DNA from 4 places in the Janthinobacterium sp. GW823-FHT06H09 genome. Region 1 is predicted to be linked to each of the others. Evidence: predicted binding sites of a transcription regulator. Region 1 holds the regulator's gene; each other region holds the start of a gene.
What was found. Region 1 encodes sigma-54, which starts transcription at its own class of promoters, with help from an activator protein. Its sites were predicted from a motif close to TGGCANGNAANCTGCTTT; they were not measured.

Region 1 (4,988 bases):
CCGTCACCCTGGCTCTGGGCGATGCGATCGCCGTGGCCTTGCTCGACTTGCGCGGCTTCAAGGAAGAAGATTTCGCCCGCTCGCACCCGGGCGGCGCCCTGGGCCGTCGCCTGCTGACGCACGTGCATGACGTCATGCGCAGCGGCGAACGGGTGCCGAAAGTACCCGTGGACGCTTCGCTGCTGCAGGCGCTGGAAGAAATGACGAAGAAGGGCATGGGCATGACGGCCGTCGTCGATGCGGACAACCGCCCCGTGGGCGTGTTTACGGATGGCGACTTGCGCCGCATGTTCGAGCGCGTGCAGGATTTCACGCAAGTGGCGATCTGCGACGTCATGCATGCGCAGCCGCGCAGCATCGCGCCCGAACGCCTGGCTGTCGATGCCGTGGCCGTGATGGAACAGTTCCGCATCAACCAGATGCTGGTCGTCGATGCCGACGGCAAGCTGGTGGGCGCCCTGCATATCCATGATCTGACCCAAGCGAAGGTGATCTGATGGAGAGCGTAGCGGACAACCTGGCGCGCGCGGCCAAGGTCAAACTGATGATCTTTGACGTCGACGGCGTGCTTACCGACGGCAGCCTGCATTTCGGCCCCGATGGCGAAATGATGAAAATGTTTAATGTGTATGATGGCCTGGGCATCAAGCTGCTGCAGGAATCCGGTGTGCAGACGGCCATCATCAGCGCGCGCCGCTCGGCCATCACGGCACGCCGCGCGCAAGACCTGGGCATTACCCATGTGCACCAGGGTGGTCACGACAAGCTGACGCCGTTTCGCGAACTGCTGGCGCTGACGGGCTTGACGGAAGAGCAATGCGGCTACATCGGCGACGACGTCATCGATGCACCCATCCTGCGTCGCGTGGGCTTTGCCGTCAGCGTGCCGGGCGGGCGTCCGGAAGCGCAGGGCCTGGCGCACCATGTGACGCAGGCCGGCGGCGGCCGCGGCGCGGTGCGCGAAATCTGCGAATTCCTGCTGCGCGCCCAGGACAACTATGCGCGCGTCATGGCGCCGTTCCTGGAGTGAGGTGCGCCTTGCCGCCAGTGACCTATGAAAGAGTGAAACCCTATGCGTAAGCCAGGAGGCGCCCATCGCTGGCGCATGATTTTTACCCTGCTGGGCGCGGTCGTCGTCGCGCTGGCCAGCTTTTGGCTGCTTGAAGTGATGAACAAGAATGGCCAGGACATCAAGGCCAGCAAGAATTTGGGTGAGCCCGACTATTTCATCACCAATTTCAGCCTGGTGCGCATGGACTTGACGGGTAAGCCCAGCTATATCGTGTCGGGCAACAAGCTCACGCATTATCCGGCCGACGATTCGTCCGATATCGACCAGCCCTTCGTGCGCAAGCTGACGCCGGGCATGCCGCCGTTGAACATGAATGCGGAACTGGCGCATATCGACCAGGACAATACCCGGCTGCAACTGCACCGCAAGGTCGTGATCGACCGCGTGGCCAGTCCGAAGGCGCAGAACCTGACGGTCAGGACGGAAGCGCTGACGGTGTTTCCGGACGAAGAAAGAATGGAAACGGACGTGCCTGTCGATATCCTGACGGGCGCCTCGCGCATCAATGGTATCGGCATGAAGGCCAATAACGCCACCGGCGTGGTGGAAGTGCAGAATGCCTTGCGCATGGTCCTCCCGCCGAAACCGCGCCCGGCCGCGGCGGCAAAATGACAGAATGAAACAAGGAAACCATACTATGAAGAACATCTTGCTGTTGAGCGTATTTTCTCTGGCCCTCATGGGCGTGGCGCATGCCGAGAAGGCCGATTCCGAGAAGGAAGCCGTCATCACGGCGCGTAGCGGCCACGTCGATGACGTCAAGCAGATTCGTACCCTGACGGGCGACGTCGTGCTGGTCAAGGGCACGCTGACCATGAAGGCGGGCCGGGCCCTGATCACGGAAGACCCGCAAGGCTACCAGTTCATCACCTTCTGGGCCGATCCCGGCAAGCTGGCCACCTTCCGCCAGAAGCGCGATGGCGCCGGCGACCTGTGGGTCGAAGGCGAAGCGGAGCGCGTGGAATACGACAACAAGACGGAAGTGGTGAAACTGTTTTCCAAGGCCAAGCTGACGCGCCTGGAGGGCACGAAAGTGACGGATGTGGCCAATGGCGCCTTCATCTCGTATGACAGCCGCAAGGAAGTATTCAAGATGGAAAATTCCGACAGCGGCACCAGCACCTCCGACGGCGGCAGCGTGCGCATGGTGATCCAGCCGAAGACCAAGGCGCCCGCGGCGGAGAAAGCGCCGGCCACACCTGTGCCAGGAACGAAATAATGGACAATACCCGTTGCGGCAGCACCCTGATCGTTCGCGGACTGCAGAAAACCTATGGCAAGCGGCAAGTCGTGCATGATGTCTCGCTGCAAGTCGAATGCGGCGAAGTGGTGGGGCTGCTGGGCCCGAACGGCGCCGGCAAGACCACCTCGTTCTACATGATCGTCGGCCTGGTGCCGTCGGATGGCGGCAGCATCGACATCAGCGGCGTGGACATTTCCAGCCTGCCGATCCACCGCCGCGCACAGATGGGCCTGTCGTATCTGCCGCAGGAGGCGTCCGTGTTCCGCAAGCTGACGGTGGAAGACAATATCCGCGCCGTGCTGGAAATCCAGACCGTCGAAGGCCGTCCTTTGAAGAAGGCCGAGATCGAGGAACGCCTGGATAAACTGCTGGCCGACTTGCAGATTGAAAAGTTGCGCGAGAACCAGGCGCTGTCCCTGTCGGGCGGCGAGCGCCGCCGCGTGGAAATCGCCCGCGCCCTGGCCACCGATCCCCGTTTCGTGCTGCTCGACGAACCGTTCGCCGGCGTCGACCCGATCGCCGTGATCGAGATCCAGCGCATCGTGCGCTTCTTGAAGGAGCGCAATATCGGCGTGCTGATCACCGATCATAATGTGCGCGAGACGCTGGGTATTTGCGACCGTGCCTACATCATCAACCAGGGCTCGGTACTGGCGTCGGGACGCCCCGACGACATCATCGCGAACGAGTCGGTACGCCGGGTCTATCTGGGCGAACACTTCCGCATGTAAGCCAATGAAACAATCATTGCAGCTGCGCACTTCGCAGCACCTGGCACTGACGCCGCAGTTGCAGCAATCGATACGCCTGTTGCAATTGTCTACTCTGGAATTGCATCAGGAACTCGAGCAACTGCTGACGGACAATCCCTTGCTCGAGCGCCTCGACGATCCACTCGACCGTTCGCTGCGCCTGCTGTCCGACGGGGCCTTGAGCTCCACGGCCGCGCCGGCCGAAGCGCCGCCCCAGCCGCCAGGCCAGGAGGCGCCCGCGGCGCCGGCCGAAGCGGAAACCTTTGACGGCGAGGCGGGCGAGGGCCCGGCCGCCGCGGATGGCGGCGACAGCGACTGGAGCGAAGCGAGCCGGGGCAAGGCGCCCGACGACGAAGATTCCCGCCCGCAACTGGAGGCCCATCACTGCACCCTGCGCGAACACCTGATGGAGCAGATGCGCGTGACGGTGCTCGAATTGCGCGACCGCGCGCTGGTCGAGCTGATCATCGACGCGCTCGACGACAATGGCTACCTGGAAGAGTCGCTCGACGACATCCTGGCGCGCCTGCCGGAAGAGCTGGAAATCGATGCCGACGAGATGCGCACGGCCTTGTCGCTGCTGCAAAGTTTCGATCCGCCCGGCGTGGGCGCGCGCAATGCGTCCGAATGCCTGGCGCTGCAGATCAAGCGCTTGCCGCACATCGCCATGGTGACGCGGCGCATGGCCCTCGTCATCGTGGAAAAGCACCTGGCCTGGTTTGCCCAGCGCGATTTCAACAAGCTGAAAAAAGCCCTCGATTGCGACGATGAAGACTTGCGTGAAGCGCAGACGGTAATTCGCCAGTGCAACCCGCATCCGGGCGCCGTGTTCGCTGCGGACGTGTCCGATTACGTGGTGCCCGACGTCGTCGTCAAGCGCGCGCGCAATGGCTGGCAAGTGACCCTGAACAACGACGTCATGCCGCGCCTGCGCGTCAATGCCATGTACGCCAACTTGCTCAAGCAGGGCAAGGGCGAGGGCGCCATGGGTGCACAGTTGCAGGAAGCCAAGTGGCTGATCAAGAATATGCGCCAGCGCTTCGACACGATTCTGCGCGTGGCGCAGGCGATAGTAGAAAGACAAAAGAACTTTTTCTCGCATGGGGCCGTTGCCATGCGCCCCCTTGTGCTCCGTGAAATAGCTGATACACTGGGTTTACACGAGAGTACTATCTCGCGGGTAACAACTCAAAAGTACATGCTGACCCCGCACGGCATGTTCGAGTTGAAATATTTCTTTGGTAGCCACGTCGCCACCGAAGCGGGGGGCGAAGCGTCATCGACGGCGATACGGGCATTGATCGTGCAACTGACAGGAGCAGAAGACCCTAAAAATCCTTTATCCGACAGTAAGATTGCGGACATGCTGGGGGAACAAGGCATGGTGATTGCGCGACGTACTGTTGCCAAATACCGGGAAGCATTAAAAATTCCGCCAGTGAGCCTGCGTAAGTGTTTGTAAGTTTTTTTCGGTTCCTCTGCGGGCCGGATACGATGGACCGCACGAACCCGATCATCTTTAGGAGTGTGTATGAATCTCACCATCAGCGGACATCATCTCGAAGTGACACCAGCCATCCGTGAATACGTACAAACGAAGCTGGAGCGCGTGAAACGTCATTTCGATCAAGTTATCGATATCGCCGTGATTCTGACCGTGGATAACCTCAAAGAGAAAGAAAAACGTCAAAAGGCCGAAGTCAACCTGCGTCTGAGTGGTAAAACTGTCTATGTGGAAAGCCTGGCACACGACCTGTATGCCGCGATCGATACCCTGATCGACAAGCTCGATAGGCAAGTGATGAAATACAAAACCAAAGTGCAAGGGCACGGTAAAGAGGCGATCAAGCATCTGCCAGACAGTTCGGAAGAAGAATTCGCCCCCGCCTAAGCGGCCCGCGACTTTCAACCGGCTGTGATC
Region 2 (4,988 bases), on a different contig from region 1:
CGGCGCTCGACGAGCCCATGGCTTGCGTGGCGTCGGACAAGCTGGGCCGCGCCAAGCGCCTCGACGATGCCCAGGGCCGCTACATCGAATTTTGCAAGAGCACCTTCCCGAACGAGCTGGACTTGCGCGGCCTGAAGATCGTCGTCGATTGCGCGCATGGCGCCGCCTACCATATCGCGCCGCACGTCTTCCATGAACTGGGCGCGGAAGTCATCGCCATCGGCAACAAGCCCGATGGCTTCAACATCAATGCGGGCTTTGGCGCCACGGCAACCAAGGCCATGGCCGAAGCCGTCGTCGAGCACGGCGCGGACCTGGGCATCGCCCTTGACGGCGACGCCGACCGCCTGATCATGTGCGACGCCACGGGCCGCTTGTACAACGGCGACGAATTGTTGTACGTCATGGTCAAGGACCGTCTGGCGACGGGTCCCGTGGCCGGCGCCGTCGGCACGTTGATGACGAATATGGCGCTGGAAGTGCTGTTCAAGCAGCAGGGCATCGGCTTTGCGCGCGCCAAGGTGGGCGACCGCTACGTGCTGGAAGTCATGAAGGAAAAGGGCTGGATACTGGGCGGCGAGGGCTCGGGCCATTTGCTGTGTCTGGACCGCCACACGACGGGCGACGGCATCGTCTCTGCGCTGCAAGTATTGTCCGCGCTCAAGCGCAGCGGCCAAAGCCTGCAGCAATGCCTGGCCGAACTGGTGCTGTTCCCGCAAACCCTGATCAATCTGCGCGTGGCGCCCGGTTTCGACTGGCAGAAGAATGCCGCCATGGTGGCCGAGAAAGAGCTGGTCGAGGCCGAACTGGGCGACACGGGCCGCGTGCTGATCCGCGCTTCGGGCACCGAACCGCTGATCCGTGTGATGGTGGAGGCGAAGGACAAGGAGAAGGCCGAGAGCATGGCGCGCCGCATCGCCGACAAGGTCGGCAGCTGAAAACGCCCAAGGCGGCGTTGCACTGCCTTGCCCTGAACGTTTTCAGCAAGCCTCTTCAAGCAGGCGCGATAGTTATTTCCATCTAATTCGCCTGGGGCAATTGACGAAATTGGGCAGGGGCGTTATTATCTTGTCTTCGGAGTGTGGCGCAGCCCGGTAGCGCACCTGGTTTGGGACCAGGGGGTCCAAGGTTCGAATCCTTGTACTCCGACCAAAGTCATAAGCGGGCTGTCAGAAATGACAGCCCGTTTTCTATTGTGCGACGCCTTGGCATTGCTGGCGCGCATAGACTAAAATGCTGCACCTTTCCGCCCATCGTTCAACGGATAGGACAACGGTCTTCTAAACCGTGAATGGGGGTTCGATTCCCTCTGGGCGGACCAGTTCATGCTGGTCATGCACGCGACAGCCTGTCGCATTGCCATCACTCTTCATCTTTTGCCTGCCTGCCGTGTCACGGCTGCGCAAACAGTACCACGCTCAGCAAATACAACAGCGGCGCCGCGAACAGCAGCGCGGATAGTAGCGACCCCATTTTCTTGCTGGACAGCCGGGCCAGGCGCAGCCGTTCCCGCGCGGGCAAGTGCTGGCGGATCACGCTGCGCGCGCGTGGCTGAAACGGTTGTTCGTGCATGAGATCTCCCTCGTCGATCAGCAGTGGATGCCGTCGAGCATAGCGAGAGGGATCTAAAAATGGTGTAAAAAGCGTGCCTGGCGCCGCAAGCGCGGCGTAAAGATGCGGCTGGCATGGAGGCGGCAGCGGACGCCGTTGCGCCGCTGCCGCTGGTGATGCTTACTTTCCCTGGCGGCGGCGTGCCAGGAAGCCCAGCAGGCCCAGGCCGGCGAGCAGCATGGCATAGGTTTCAGGTTCCGGCACGGCGGAAATGAAGGCCCTGTAGTTGCTCAGATCCTTGGGCAGGCCTTCCACCGTGAACGTGGTGCCGGCAGCCACTGGCGCGGCCCAGTGGAACACCAGTTCGCCCTGGCCGAAGTGGATGGCCAGATAGTCATAGGCGGCCGCGCTCGTATAGGAATTGACCCCGCCGCTCAGGCCTGCCGTGGTGCCGGCAGTGCAGCCCGAAGTGGCGCTGTCGCAATACGAAACGGCGGCGCCCAGGCTGCTGCCGAACACGCCATTGATGTAGCCCTGGATGTCCGAGGGGCTCTGCGGCACCAGATTATCGTCATAATATTTCACCTCCAATGCCGGTGATGGCGAATAGGTGACGGTGCTGCCGGCAATGACGAAACCGCTGGCCGGCCCCACATCGACCCAGGTGGCCGCTTGCGCTGCACTTGCCAGTACGGTCATTGCGGCCAGCATGGATGCCTTGACGGCAATGCTTTTTATGCTTTTCATGAAAATCCCCTTGTGCTTGAGACAGTTGCTACATCGTGTAGGGATACGCCCCTGCCTGCCGGGGAAGTCATCCCATTGCCCGTTTTTAGCTGCTATTTCCTGCGCGTATTGAGTACGCAAATGCAAGCTTACTCTTGATGTAAATTAATACAATTTTAATAATTCTATTGGTTTGCTTGACAACATCGCATGCGGCTATGTATGGATGTGCTAGCGATGGCCAACATGACGTTAGGAAATAGCGTGACAAGGCGCGCCAGCTTGTGCTAGCGGCGTTCGGACTTGGGAAAAGGGGAGGCGGGTGCTTCAGTCGCTGTTGTTGCTGACGCCAAACAGGCGATCCTTGGCGTTGAGCAGCTTTTGTACCTTGGCGCCCATTTTCATCAGTTGCGCCATCGATTCGGGCGACAGGCGCTGCAAGTCGTCGAACCAGGTGTTGGCCAGGTCGACCAGTTCATACATTTCGCGCATGCGCTCCTGCGCATATTGATCCACGGGTTCCGTGGCCGGGGCCAGCAGCGCTTCGCGCAGCACTGTCAAGGTCGGGGCCACCTCGCGGCGGCGGCGCTCGGCGGCCACCACGCGGAAGATTTGCCACACGTCGCCCAGCGAGGAAAAATACTCGCGCCGGTCGCCGGGGATGCGCGACTGGCGGATCAAGCCCCAGCCCTGCAATTCCTTCAGGCCGATGCTCACGTTCGAGCGCGAAAAACTCAGGTGCTCCGCGATTTCATCCGCGTGCAAAGGATGCTCCGCGACAAACAACAAGGCGTACACTTGCCCCACCGTGCGGTTAAAGCCCCAGCGGCTGCCCATCTCGCCGAAATGGCTGACGAAGGTCAGGATCAGCGGCGTCATTTGGATATTTTGAGTTTTCATAATTATCTGAATTTTTTCACGCCAAACCGCCAGGGTCAATTGATATATGTCATGTTTCGCAGTATTATACAAAAAATCGAATTTACAGAAAATTCTGAAAACTCAAAAAATATAAGATGACGACCTCGCCACTGTCCTTGCCCCGCTTTATTCTTCCCCGTGCCGCCAGTCTGGCGCAAGGCGGCGCCGCCTTGCTGTGGCTGCCGCAAGCGGCCTTGCTGGCCTGGGCCGTCCAAGCCATGCTCGATGGCGCGCCGTGGCGCGCGGCCCTGTTGCCGGCCGCCGGCGTGCTGCTGCTGGGCATGCTGCGCGCCGGCTGCGAAGCGTGGGGCGCGCGGCGCATGTATGCGGCCGCGCGCGCGCACCTGTCCACCTTGCGCGGGCAAGTGGCGCAGGCGCTGGCGCGCCGTTCGCCGCTGGACCGCCAGCGCGCCCAGTCAGGCCAGGCGGCCAGCGTCATTGCCGAGCAGGCCGAAGCCATCGTGCCGTATCTGGTGCGCTACAAGCCGGCGCGCTGGAAAGTCATGCTCGTGCCGCTCGTGATCCTCGCCGTGGTGACGCCGCTGTCGTGGATCGCCGCGCTGATCCTGCTCATCGCCGCGCCTCTGATTCCCGTCTTCATGGCCCTCGTGGGCATGGGTGCGCAGGCGGCCAGCCGCGCGCAGATGGTGGAAATGGGCAGCATGAACGCCTTTCTGCTGGACCGCCTGCGCGGCCTGGCCACCTTGCGCGCGCTCGATGCCGTCGATGCCACGGCCGCGCGGCTGGACGTCTCGTCGCAATCCGTGCGCCGGCGTACGATGGTGGTGCTGCGCATCGCCTTTTTGTCGTCCGCCGTGCTGGAACTGTTTTCCGCGCTGGGCGTGGCCATGGTGGCCGCCTTCATCGGCTTCTCGCTGCTGGGCAGCCTCGATTTCGGCACCTGGGGCCGCGAACTGACGTTGGGGCAGGGCTTGTTCATCCTGCTGCTGGCGCCCGCGTTCTTCGAGCCGCTGCGCGAGCTGGCCGCCGTCTGGCACGACAAGGCGGCCGGCGAGGCGGGCCTGGCCGGACTGCACGATCTGGCCGCCGAGGGCGTGCCTTTGCCGGGCTTTGGTGCGGAAGTTGCCGCCGTCTCCGCCGCCGCCATGGCGGTGGCGCCGCCGCCCGCCATTGACATCCATCAACTGCGCTTTGCCCATCCCGGCGAAGCGCCCGTGTTCGACGGCTTGGACTTGAGCGTGCGCGCCGGCGAACACGTGGCCCTGCTGGGCGCCAGCGGCGCGGGCAAGACCACCTTGCTGTCCTTGCTGGCCGGCTTGCTGCCCGCCGGCGGCGGCGACATCCGCATCGGCGGCGTGCGCCTGAATGACGGTACGGTCAATACCGTGCGCCAGCGCATGGCCTGGATGGGCCAGCGTCCGCACGTGTTTGCCGCGTCCGTCAGCCAGAACGTGACACTGGGCCGGGCAGGTGCGAACGCCGCGCACGTGACGCAGGCGCTGCACCTGGCCGACCTGGCCAGCGTGGCGCAGGCGCAGCCGGCCGTCATGCTCAGCGATGGCGGCCAGGGCTTGTCCGGCGGTGAAGCCGTGCGCCTGGCCTTGGCCCGCGTGGCCCTGCATCCGCATGCGGACTTGCTGCTGGTCGATGAGCCGACGGCCCACCTGGACAGCGAAACGGCGGCGCGCGTCACGGACGCCTTGCTGGCCCTGGCAAAAGGCAAGACGATGCTTGTCGCCACGCACGACCCCGTGCTGGCTGGCCGGCTGCAGCGCACGGTGCAAGTTGATGCCCAGGCGCATGCGCAGACGCAGAAGGCAGAGGCGCGC
Region 3 (4,988 bases), on a different contig from region 1:
GGTTTCGTGGCGGATGGTGAGCTGCATCAGGCCGCCAGGGGAACGAGGAAGTCGCGGCTGACCCGGTTGCCCAGCTCATAGATGTTTTCCAGAAACTCAGTCAGGGTATGGTGCAAGCCCGCCTTCATGATGTCGTCGATATGGCCGAATTTCAGTTCCGCATGCAGCTTGCCGGCGAACCGCTCCGTATCGGCCGACACGTCGTTGCGGATATGTTTCAGATTTTCCACCACGTCATCCATGCAGGCAAGGAGCGACCTGGGCATGTCGCCGCGCAGCATCAGCAATTCCGCCACGCGCGCCGGCGTGATCACGTCGCGGTAGACCTTGCGGTAGATCTCGAAGCCGGACACGGAGCGCAGCAGGGCGGCCCAGTAGTAAAAGTCGCGCTGGGTGATGTCCTTGGAGGTGTCGCGCGCGCCATGGAACTTCACGTCGAGGATGCGCGCCGTGTTGTCGGCCCGCTCGAGGAAGGTGCCCAGGCGAATGAAGTGGATGGCTTCGTCCTTGAGCATGGTGCCCAGGGTCACGCCGCGCGACAGATGCGAGCGGTATTTGACCCATTCGAAGAAGGCGCTGGGGTCCGTTTCCAGCAGATTGCTTTTCAGGCGCTTCTGCATGTCGAGCCAGGTGGCGTTCTGGATTTCCCACACTTCCGTCGTCAACGTCCCCCGCACGGCGCGGGCGTTTTCGCGCGCACCCGTCAGGCAGGCCAGGATGGACGAGGGGTTGTTCGGGTCGCGCACCATGAAGTCGAGCACGTCGCGCGTATGGAAGCGGCCATATTGGTGGTCGTACGCGCTTTGCAGCTCGGAAATGCCCAGGGTGGCGCGCCAGCCTTGCTCCGCGTCCTGCTCGGACTGGGGCAGCATGGACGTTTGCATGTTGACGTCGAGCATGCGCGCCGTATTTTCCGCCCGCTCCGTGTAGCGGGCCATCCAGAACAAATGATCGGCAGTGCGGCTCAGCATGTTTTCTCTCCTGCAAAAGCTGCTTTTTCTTCTGATAATGTGGCTTCCAGTACCCAGGTATCCTTGGTGCCGCCTCCCTGCGAAGAATTGACCACCAGCGAGCCTTCGCCGAGCGCCACGCGGGTCAAGCCGCCCGGTACCATGGAAATCGTCTTGCCGGACAGCACGAACGGACGCAAATCGATGTGGCGCGGCGCGATGCCGGCCTCGACATACGTGGGGCAGGCGGACAGGGCCAAGGTCGGCTGGGCGATGTAGCCGTCCGGATTGGCCAGCAGGCGCTGGCGGAAATCCTCGATCTGCGCCAGGCTCGACGCGGGCCCCACCAGCATGCCGTAGCCGCCCGCGCCATGCACTTCCTTGACGACGAGTTTCGGCAAGTTGGCCAGCACGTAGGACAGGTCGGCCGCCTTGCGGCACTGGTACGTGGGCACGTTGTTGAGGATCGGTTCCTGCGACAGGTAGAATTTGATCATGTCGGGCACGAAGGGGTAGATCGACTTGTCGTCGGCCACGCCCGTGCCGATGGCGTTGGCCAGGGTGACCCGTCCCGCGCGGTAGACGGACAGCAGGCCCGGCACGCCCAGCGAGGAATCGGAGCGGAAGGCCAGCGGGTCGAGGAAATCGTCGTCGACGCGGCGATAAATGACGTCGACGCGCTTGGGCCCGCGCGTGGTGCGCATGTAGACGGAATTGTCGTTGACAAACAAATCCTTGCCTTCGACCAGTTCCACGCCCATCTGCTGGGCCAGGAAAGCGTGCTCGAAGTAGGCGGAGTTGTACATGCCGGGCGTCATGACGACGACCGTCGGGTCATCGACGCCCATGGGCGCGACGGAGCGCAGGTTGTCGAGCAGCATGTCCGGGTAATGGTCGACGGGCGCGATGCGGTTGCGCGCGAACAGTTCCGGGAACAGCCGCATCATCATCTTGCGGTCTTCCAGCATGTAGGATACGCCGGACGGCACCCGCAGATTGTCTTCCAGTACATAGAATTCGCCCTGGCCCGCGCGCACGATGTCGACGCCGGCGATGTGCGCATAGATGTCGGAAGCGACGGCAATGCCCTGCATTTCCGGGCGGTACTGGGCATTCTTGTAGATTTGCTCGGCGGGAATGATGCCCGCCTTGATGATGTTTTGTTCATGATAGATATCATGGATGAACATGTTCAAGGCTTGCACGCGCTGGATCAGGCCCGTCTGCATCTGCGCCCATTCGGCAGCGGGGATGATGCGGGGGATGGTGTCGAACGGAATCAGGCGTTCCGTGCCGGCATCGTCGCCGTAGACGGCGAACGTGATGCCGACGCGGCGGAACGTCAGGTCGGCTTCGGCCCGCTTGCGGGCGATGGTCTCGGGCGATTGCTGTTCCAGCCAGTTGTTGAATTCACGATAGTGTTCACGTACCTTGCTGTCCGTACCCACGTCATCTGCAGTCATTTCATTGAAAAAATTTGCCATGTTGTGATTTCCCTTGAGCCGTGTCTGACTATAGCTCAGCAGGAAGCGTGCCAATGGCGCACGCCCGAAAGTATGTAAAAAATGACCACTTTTGTGGCGTAAAACCGTCATCCGCACCGCTTTGGTGCGCTACGGCAGCGATTTTGCCGGCAGATGGGGCGCAGGGCAGGTGAGGTCAGGCGCCTGGCGTGACGAAGGGCCGGCAATCGATCGGCAGGTCGATGGTAAACGTGGTGCCCGTTTCCGGCGCACTGTCGACCAGCGCGCTGCCGCCGTGGCTTTCCGCCACGTTTTGCACGAAGGGCAGGCCGATGCCCCAGCCGGGCGCGTTGCCTTCGTGCTCGCGGCGCAGGTATTCGAAGATGCGCTGCGTCTGGTCTTGCGCGATATTGCTGCCCGTGTTGTGCACGCTCAAGATCATGCGTTCGCGCAAACTGTCGATATGAATATGGATGGGACCGTCGTCGCCATACTTGACGGCATTGACGACGAGGTTTTCCAGGGCACGGCGCAGCGAATTTTCGCACCACCAGCCCGTCACGGAGGTGCCGCTGACCATGCATTTGCCCGGATGGCCGATATTGACGCTGTCGGCAACCTGCCGTGCCAGCGGCAGTACGTCGAGGCGCCGCAGGACGAGGGGCAGCTTTTGTCCCCGGTGGTAGCTGAGCGTATCGAGCAATTCCTGGATCATGTCGTCGAGGCGCTTGCCGTGCTCGATAATTTTCAGCGCCAGCGCCGCCACGTCCGGCTGTTGCGCGCGCCGCTGCAGCAGCTGTGCACTGTTGAGCATGACGGACAGGGGATTGCGCATGTCGTGCGACAGCCCGGCGGCGATGCGGCGCTGAAAACTTTCGTGCATGGCGGTAAATTCCAGGATGGCTTCGCGGATGCCCGTATCGATCGAGGCATTGATCACCTTCCAGTCCTTTCGCCGCAGCGGCACGCCCGCCTCCAGCGCGGCGGCGGCGAAGCAGTCGCGGAAAATCTGGTATTCCTGAATTACCTGTTCCGGGCCATAGCTGGTCATGCGCGCCCGTTCGTTGCCATGCACGGCAGGCGCGTTGGTGTTGCTGGTGGCGTCGTCGCGCGGGTAGCCTGGCGTGAGCGCTTCGGCCAGGTTGTCGAAGAAGGCGGGCAAGGTGTTGATGAGGATGGGCGTGAGCAAGGCATCGGCGCCGCGTACCTTGGCGCGCACCTCGTGCTCCCACTGCGTCAGCACGGCATCGCGCATGCTGAAGATGCGCCGCGTGCGGGCGGGCATGTCCAGCGCAAGCATTTTCTGGTCAGAGGCATAGGTCATCGCGGCTCCCCATCGACATCCCGGCATCCGCGCGATGCAAGGCGGGAGCTAAAGTATCCTCCAAATCGGCGCGCAGGTGGCGTTCAATTTGACGCGTGGGCGCCTGTCATGACGGCGCTCAAATGGCTGAGGGCCGCATCCCATTGCTCCAGCGAAAAGTTTTGCGGGTCGTCATGACCGTTCGCAAAGCCCGTATCGAGCACGGCGTGGAAGGCGGGAATCAGCCACGTGCCCTTGCGCACGCTGGCGGCGATATACAGCAGGGCCAGGCGGTCGTATTGGGCCGGCGTAAAGCCGGGATCGGGCGCCAGGCCGTCGTTGCCCTTGCCGCCGCCGGGCACGGAGTTGCGCGGCTGCACCAGTTCCACGTGCAGGAACAGACCCGTCAGCGACGGCTTGTCCTTTTCCAGCTTGCTGGCATAGCTGGCCGTGCCAAAGTCGCGCACGGCCAATGAATCGCCGAGGCGGTTCACGTAGACATGGCCTTTCGGACCGCCGCCCAGCGCCGGATTGCGCAAGCTGAAGTCGTTGAAATCCCAGCTGGCGTCGTTGATGTGATCGGGAATAGTTTCTAACAAGAAATTCGGGTAGCTGGTGTCGTGGATGACGAAATAGCGGGCCATGGGCGCGGCCAGCCGGCCCACGGCGCGCGACAGCGGTGCATCGACGGCGCCGCCCGCGTCCGCCTCGGCGATGCCTTGTTCCGCCAGCCAGGCGCGCAGGGCGATGGGGACGATGCCCGTGCGCTGGCCGACGTGGGCGGCAAGAAAGGCCGGCAGCGGCGCGCTGTCGCCCAGACGCGCATACAGTTTCACGGGGCGCAGCAGACAGGTGGCTTGCGCCCGCGCATCGCCCTTGAAGCCGCTTTTCCAGGCGGCATACGGGCATCCGGCCTGCTTTTGGGCAGCGGCGGGCAGGGACAGGCACAGCAATAACAGGAGGGCAGGGAGTTTCATGCGGGCATTGTCGCCCAAATCCGGCCGTTGGCACAGGCGCGCACGCGAAGCTGCCCGGGGAAGGGGCAGCTTCGCGTCGGTCCGCTTAAAACGCCACGCTGCCCGACACGACGAAGGTGCGCGGCGCGGCCAGCACGAGGCTGCCCGCATCGAACGAGGAGACGGCCGAGGCCCAGTAGCTGCGGTCGGCCACGTTGTCGATGCGCGCGCGCAAGGTCACGTCATGGCCCGCCACCTGCGTCAGGTAGCGCGCGCCGATGTCGACGCGGGTCCAGGACGGCAACTGTTTGCTGTT
Region 4 (4,988 bases), on a different contig from region 1:
GCATGCTGGCGGGAATGCCATCGCTGATCAGCTTGACGCCGCGCACGCCGAAGGCCGAGCGGGCGCCGAAGCCGCGCGACGAGATTTGCAAGTCTTGTGCGTAGTTTTGGCGGTTTTGTACGACCAGACCCGGCACGGCGGCCAGCGCTTCCGAGGCATTGACGCGGATTTGGCCGTCCTGGATGCGGGTGCTGTCGACGACGTCGATGGACGCGGGCACTTCCTGGCTGGGGTGGGCGATGCGGCTGCCGCTGATGACCACCGTATCCATGAGTTGCCCGGCGGCCAAGTCAGCGGGCTCGGCGGCAAAGACGTGGGGGGCCAGGGTGGCGCTGCCGGCGACAAACAGGCTGGCGATGGTGTTCAGGCGGAAACGATGCTGCATGCGGATTCTCCAATGTGAATAAAAGCCTGCTTGAGCGCGTGAGCGGCGCAGGTCTGCATAGTTGTATCAAGCAATATGCCTGCCATGTCTCCATTGGTGGGCGGAAATTATACGCGTGTCAGTGGCACGGCGTTTGCATGCAGCAATTATCAGATGCGCCGCTACCGCGCGCTTTTCCTGTGTTTTGCCATTGAAAAGGTGATTATGCCCAACTTCTTCCCGCGCTTGCGCCAGGTGTGCTGGCTGCTGCCGGCGCTTGCCAGCACCGCCCTCCAGGCCGCTCCTTTTGCCTATGTCCCCAATGAAAAATCGGGCACCGTGAGCGTGATCGACACGGCGACCGACCAGGTCGTGCGCCAGATCGCCACAGGCAAGCGTCCGCGCGGCATCGCCGCCGACCCCACCGGGCGGCAATTGTTTGTCACCGATGCGGCCAGCAGCGCCTTGCTGCTGATCGATAACGAAGCTGGCGCACCAGTCCGAATGGTGGCGCTGGGCAAGTCGCCCGAAGGCGTGAGCGCCTCGCACGACGGTCGTTACGTGGCCGTGGCCGTCGAGGAAAACAATAGCGTGGCCTTGCTTGATGGCCAGACGGGCGTCGTGCTTGCCGATATCAAGGTGCAGGGACGCAACCCGGAACATGCCGTCTTCAGCCCCGATGGGCGCTGGCTGCTGGTCAGTGCGGAAGAGGCCGAGCAAGTCGATGTCATCGACGTGGCGCAACGCCGCCAGGTCGCGTCCATTGCCGTGGGCTTGCGTCCGCGCGGCATCGGTTTCAGTCCGGATTCGGGCCTTGCCTACGTGGCGTGCGAACTGGTCAATGCCGTCTACGTGATCGATATGACGGCGCGCAAGGCCATCGCCACCATTCCAGCAGGTAAGAATGCGAATGGCATCGTCGTCCATCCCGGTGGCAAGCAAGTGTATGTATCGAATGGCACGGACGGCACGGTGATGGTGATCGATACGGCCAGCAAGCAGGTGACGGCCACCATTCCCGTCGGCAAGCGCCCATGGAACATGGCCATCACGCCCGACGGGGCCAAGCTGTACGTGGCCAATGGCCGCTCGAACAGCGTCTCCGTCATCGATACGGCCAGCGCGCGCAAGGTGGCCGATATTGCCGTCGGCGAATTGCCATGGGGCGTGGTGATTCGGTAGCGTTACAGGAACAGGTGTTCCAGTCTGGTACACCTGTTCCATTGTGCAGCGGCGACGGGCCGCAGCAGCAGGGCTGGCCCGGATTGGAACAGGATGCCTTCACCTTGTTCAAAACGCAAACAGGCCCGCTCCCGCGGCTCAAGCCCGGGCATGCGCCGAAAAGCGCACCGGCATTGAGGCCGCGCCCTTGTAACAGGGGTAAAAGCGGCTAAGTTTGTAGTGGGATGGCGAGCTGGCACGGCATTTGCGGAAGACTGCGTGTACTCACCCCATCTGTACCAGGACGTTTGATTTTAATTAAGTAATTCCATTCTAATTAACCCGATAGAGGACGACATGAATCTCGCAGACATCAGCAAACTGGGCGTAGCCAATCCCTTCAAACAACGCTATGACAATTACATCGGCGGCAAATTCGTTGCACCAGTAAAAGGTGAATACTTTCCTAACATCACGCCGATCACGGGCTTGCCATTTTGCGAAATCGCCCGTTCCACGACGGAAGACGTCGAGCTGGCGCTGGACGCCGCCCATGCCGCCAAGGATGCCTGGGGCAAGACCTCGCCCGCTGAGCGCGCCAATATCCTGAACCGCATCGCCGACCGCATCGAACAGAACCTGAGCCTGATCGCCACGGCGGAAACGATCGATAACGGCAAGCCGATCCGCGAAACGATGAACGCGGACATTCCGCTGGCCATCGACCATTTCCGTTACTTCGCCGGCTGCATCCGCGCGCAGGAAGGTTCCGTCGCGCAAATCGATGCGGAAACCTATGCCTACCACTACCACGAGCCGCTGGGTGTCGTGGGCCAGATTATTCCGTGGAATTTCCCGATTCTGATGGCCGTGTGGAAACTGGCGCCAGCCCTGGCGGCCGGCAATTGCGTCGTCCTGAAACCGGCAGAGCAAACCCCCGCTTCCATCATGGTGTTGATCGAGCTGATCGGCGACCTGCTGCCACCGGGCGTGTTGAACATCATCAACGGTTTCGGCCTGGAAGCGGGCAAGCCGCTGGCCTCGAGCAAGCGCATCGCCAAGATTGCCTTTACGGGCGAAACGGGCACGGGCCGCCTGATCATGGGCTATGCCGCGCAAAACCTGATTCCCGTCACCCTGGAGCTGGGCGGCAAATCGCCGAACATCTTCTTTGAAGACGTGATGGATGCGGACGACGAGTATTTCGACAAGTGCCTGGAAGGCTTTGCGATGTTCGCGCTGAATCAAGGCGAGGTGTGCACCTGCCCATCGCGCGTGCTGATCCAGGAATCGATCTACGAGAAATTCATCGAACGGGCCCTGAAGCGCGTGGCCGCCATCAAGCAGGGCAATCCGCTCGATTCTTCCACCATGATCGGCGCCCAAGCGTCGCAGGAGCAGCTGGAAAAAATCCTGTCCTACCTCGACATCGGCCGCCAGGAAGGCGCCGAGGTGCTGGCTGGGGGCGAGCGCAACACGCAGGCGGGCGACCTGGAAGGCGGCTATTACGTGCGTCCGACCGTGTTCAAGGGGCACAACAAGATGCGCATCTTCCAGGAAGAAATTTTTGGACCGGTCGTGTCCGTGACCACCTTCAAGGATGAAGCTGAAGCGCTGGCGATTGCCAACGATACCTTGTACGGCTTGGGCGCCGGCTTGTGGACGCGTGACGGTTCGCGCGCCTTCCGCATGGGCCGCGCCATCCAGGCGGGCCGCGTGTGGACCAATTGCTACCACCTGTATCCAGCCCACGCCGCTTTCGGCGGCTACAAGCAATCGGGCATCGGCCGCGAAAACCACAAGATGATGCTCGACCACTACCAGCAAACGAAGAACTTGCTGGTGAGCTATAGCCCGAAAGCGCTGGGCTTCTTCTAAACCGGCAACAGGCGCCGCGCCCGTAGTCCAGGCGCGGCGCGCAGAAAGGGATGCCATGAGTGCAGCAATTGCCAGGGTGGTCGCCACCGATGCGGCGCTGGAAATGATGGACAAGTTGCGCCAGCGTCACGGCCCGCTGATGTTTTTTCAGTCGGGCGGCTGCTGCGACGGCAGTGCGCCCATGTGCTACGCGCTGGGCGAGTTCGATGTCAGCGATACCGACATTTATCTCGGCAATTTGAATGGCGCACCGTTCTACATGGGACTCGAGCAATTCGAGTACTGGGAGCATACCCAGTTGATTATCGATGTGGTCGATGGCAATGGCGGCATGTTTTCACTCGACAACGGCACGGGCAAGCGCTTTTTGACGCGCTCGCGCCTGTTCACCGATGAAGAGTGCGCCTTGTTGCATGCCCAGCCGCATGAACACCGCAAGACTTGACACACATACTAATAAAACAGAGGGAGATGATTGTGCAGAAAAACATCATGGGGATACTCATCGGTTTGGGCTTGGCATCACTGGTCCAGGCGGCCGACGTGGGCAATGTCACCACCGCCATGCTCGACAGCACGGCGAAGAATCCGTCCAGCGTGCTGTCGTTCGGCATGGGCACGCAGGGCCAGCGCTATTCGCCGTTGACGCAGATCAATGACAAGACCGTGGCCAAGCTGGTGCCGGCCTGGTCGTTCTCGTTCGGCGGCGAAAAACAGCGGGGCCAGGAATCGCAGCCGTTGATTCACAACGGCAAGATGTTCGTCACGGCATCGTATTCGCGCATCTTTGCCGTCGACCTGAAAACGGGCGCCAAACTGTGGAAATATGAGCATCGCTTGCCGGACGGCATCATGCCGTGCTGCGACGTGGTCAACCGCGGCGCGGCCCTGTACGGCAACCTGGTGATCTTCGGCACGCTGGACGCCTACCTGGTGGCGCTGGACCAGAACACGGGCAAGATCGTCTGGAAGGAGAAAGTTGACGATTACGCGGCCGGCTACTCGATGACGGCGGCGCCGCTGATCGCCGAAGGTTTGCTGCTGACAGGCGTGTCGGGCGGCGAATTCGGCATCGTCGGCCGGGTCGAGGCGCGCAACCCCATGACGGGCGACCTCGTGTGGAGCCGTCCGACGGTGGAAGGCCATATGGGCCACCGCTACGACAAGGACGGCAAGGCCATCGATAACGGCGTGTCCGGTACCGTGAACAAGACCTGGCCGGGCGACCTGTGGAAAACGGGCGGCGCCTCGACGTGGATGGGCGGCACCTACGATCCGCAGACCAAGTTGGCGTATTTCGGCACCGGCAACCCGGCGCCGTGGAACAGCCATCTGCGTCCCGGCGACAATCTGTACTCGTCGTCCACCGTGGCGCTGGACGTGAAAACGGGGCAGATCAAGTGGGCGTATCAAAACACGCCAAACGATGCCTGGGATTTCGACGGCGCCAACGAGTTCGTCACCTTCGACATGGATGGCAAGCGCTATGGCGGCAAGGCCGACCGCAACGGTTTCTTCTACGTCATCGATGCGGCCAACGGCAAGCTGCAGAACGCCTTTCCGTTCGTCAAGAAAATCACCTGGG

Region 2: AC1Q6X_RS24805 (PEP-CTERM sorting domain-containing protein) is a predicted target of sigma-54. The motif match lies at 2,530-2,547, and genes of this name have one in related genera.
Region 3: AC1Q6X_RS06690 (circularly permuted type 2 ATP-grasp protein) is a predicted target of sigma-54. The motif match lies at 2,470-2,487, and genes of this name have one in related genera.
Region 4: adh (aldehyde dehydrogenase) is a predicted target of sigma-54. The motif match lies at 1,780-1,797, and genes of this name have one in related genera.

What each region holds. Positions count from the first base shown of each region.
Region 1 covers NZ_JBXAHC010000013.1:134,627-139,614, reverse strand. Annotated here, with positions in the region: gene AC1Q6X_RS21860 (KpsF/GutQ family sugar-phosphate isomerase) at 1-497, shown strand, start outside; gene AC1Q6X_RS21855 (KdsC family phosphatase) at 497-1,030, shown strand; gene lptC (LPS export ABC transporter periplasmic protein LptC) at 1,073-1,684, shown strand; gene lptA (lipopolysaccharide transport periplasmic protein LptA) at 1,710-2,291, shown strand; gene lptB (LPS export ABC transporter ATP-binding protein) at 2,291-3,046, shown strand; gene AC1Q6X_RS21835 (RNA polymerase factor sigma-54) at 3,051-4,529, shown strand; gene hpf (ribosome hibernation-promoting factor, HPF/YfiA family) at 4,599-4,958, shown strand.
Region 2 covers NZ_JBXAHC010000019.1:33,644-38,631, forward strand. Annotated here, with positions in the region: gene glmM (phosphoglucosamine mutase) at 1-938, shown strand, start outside; tRNA gene AC1Q6X_RS24790 (tRNA-Pro) at 1,076-1,152, shown strand; tRNA gene AC1Q6X_RS24795 (tRNA-Arg) at 1,247-1,321, shown strand; gene AC1Q6X_RS24800 (hypothetical protein) at 1,393-1,572, opposite strand; gene AC1Q6X_RS24805 (PEP-CTERM sorting domain-containing protein) at 1,732-2,298, opposite strand; gene AC1Q6X_RS24810 (GbsR/MarR family transcriptional regulator) at 2,605-3,156, opposite strand; gene cydD (thiol reductant ABC exporter subunit CydD) at 3,294-4,988, shown strand, end outside.
Region 3 covers NZ_JBXAHC010000003.1:401,692-406,679, reverse strand. Annotated here, with positions in the region: gene AC1Q6X_RS06700 (transglutaminase family protein) at 1-27, opposite strand, end outside; gene AC1Q6X_RS06695 (alpha-E domain-containing protein) at 27-971, opposite strand; gene AC1Q6X_RS06690 (circularly permuted type 2 ATP-grasp protein) at 965-2,434, opposite strand; gene AC1Q6X_RS06685 (sensor histidine kinase) at 2,610-3,737, opposite strand; gene AC1Q6X_RS06680 (hypothetical protein) at 3,821-4,693, opposite strand; gene AC1Q6X_RS06675 (TonB-dependent receptor) at 4,779-4,988, opposite strand, start outside.
Region 4 covers NZ_JBXAHC010000030.1:9,407-14,394, forward strand. Annotated here, with positions in the region: gene AC1Q6X_RS27465 (TonB-dependent receptor family protein) at 1-385, opposite strand, end outside; gene AC1Q6X_RS27470 (beta-propeller fold lactonase family protein) at 590-1,546, shown strand; gene adh (aldehyde dehydrogenase) at 1,883-3,403, shown strand; gene AC1Q6X_RS27480 (DUF779 domain-containing protein) at 3,459-3,848, shown strand; gene AC1Q6X_RS27485 (PQQ-dependent methanol/ethanol family dehydrogenase) at 3,875-4,988, shown strand, end outside.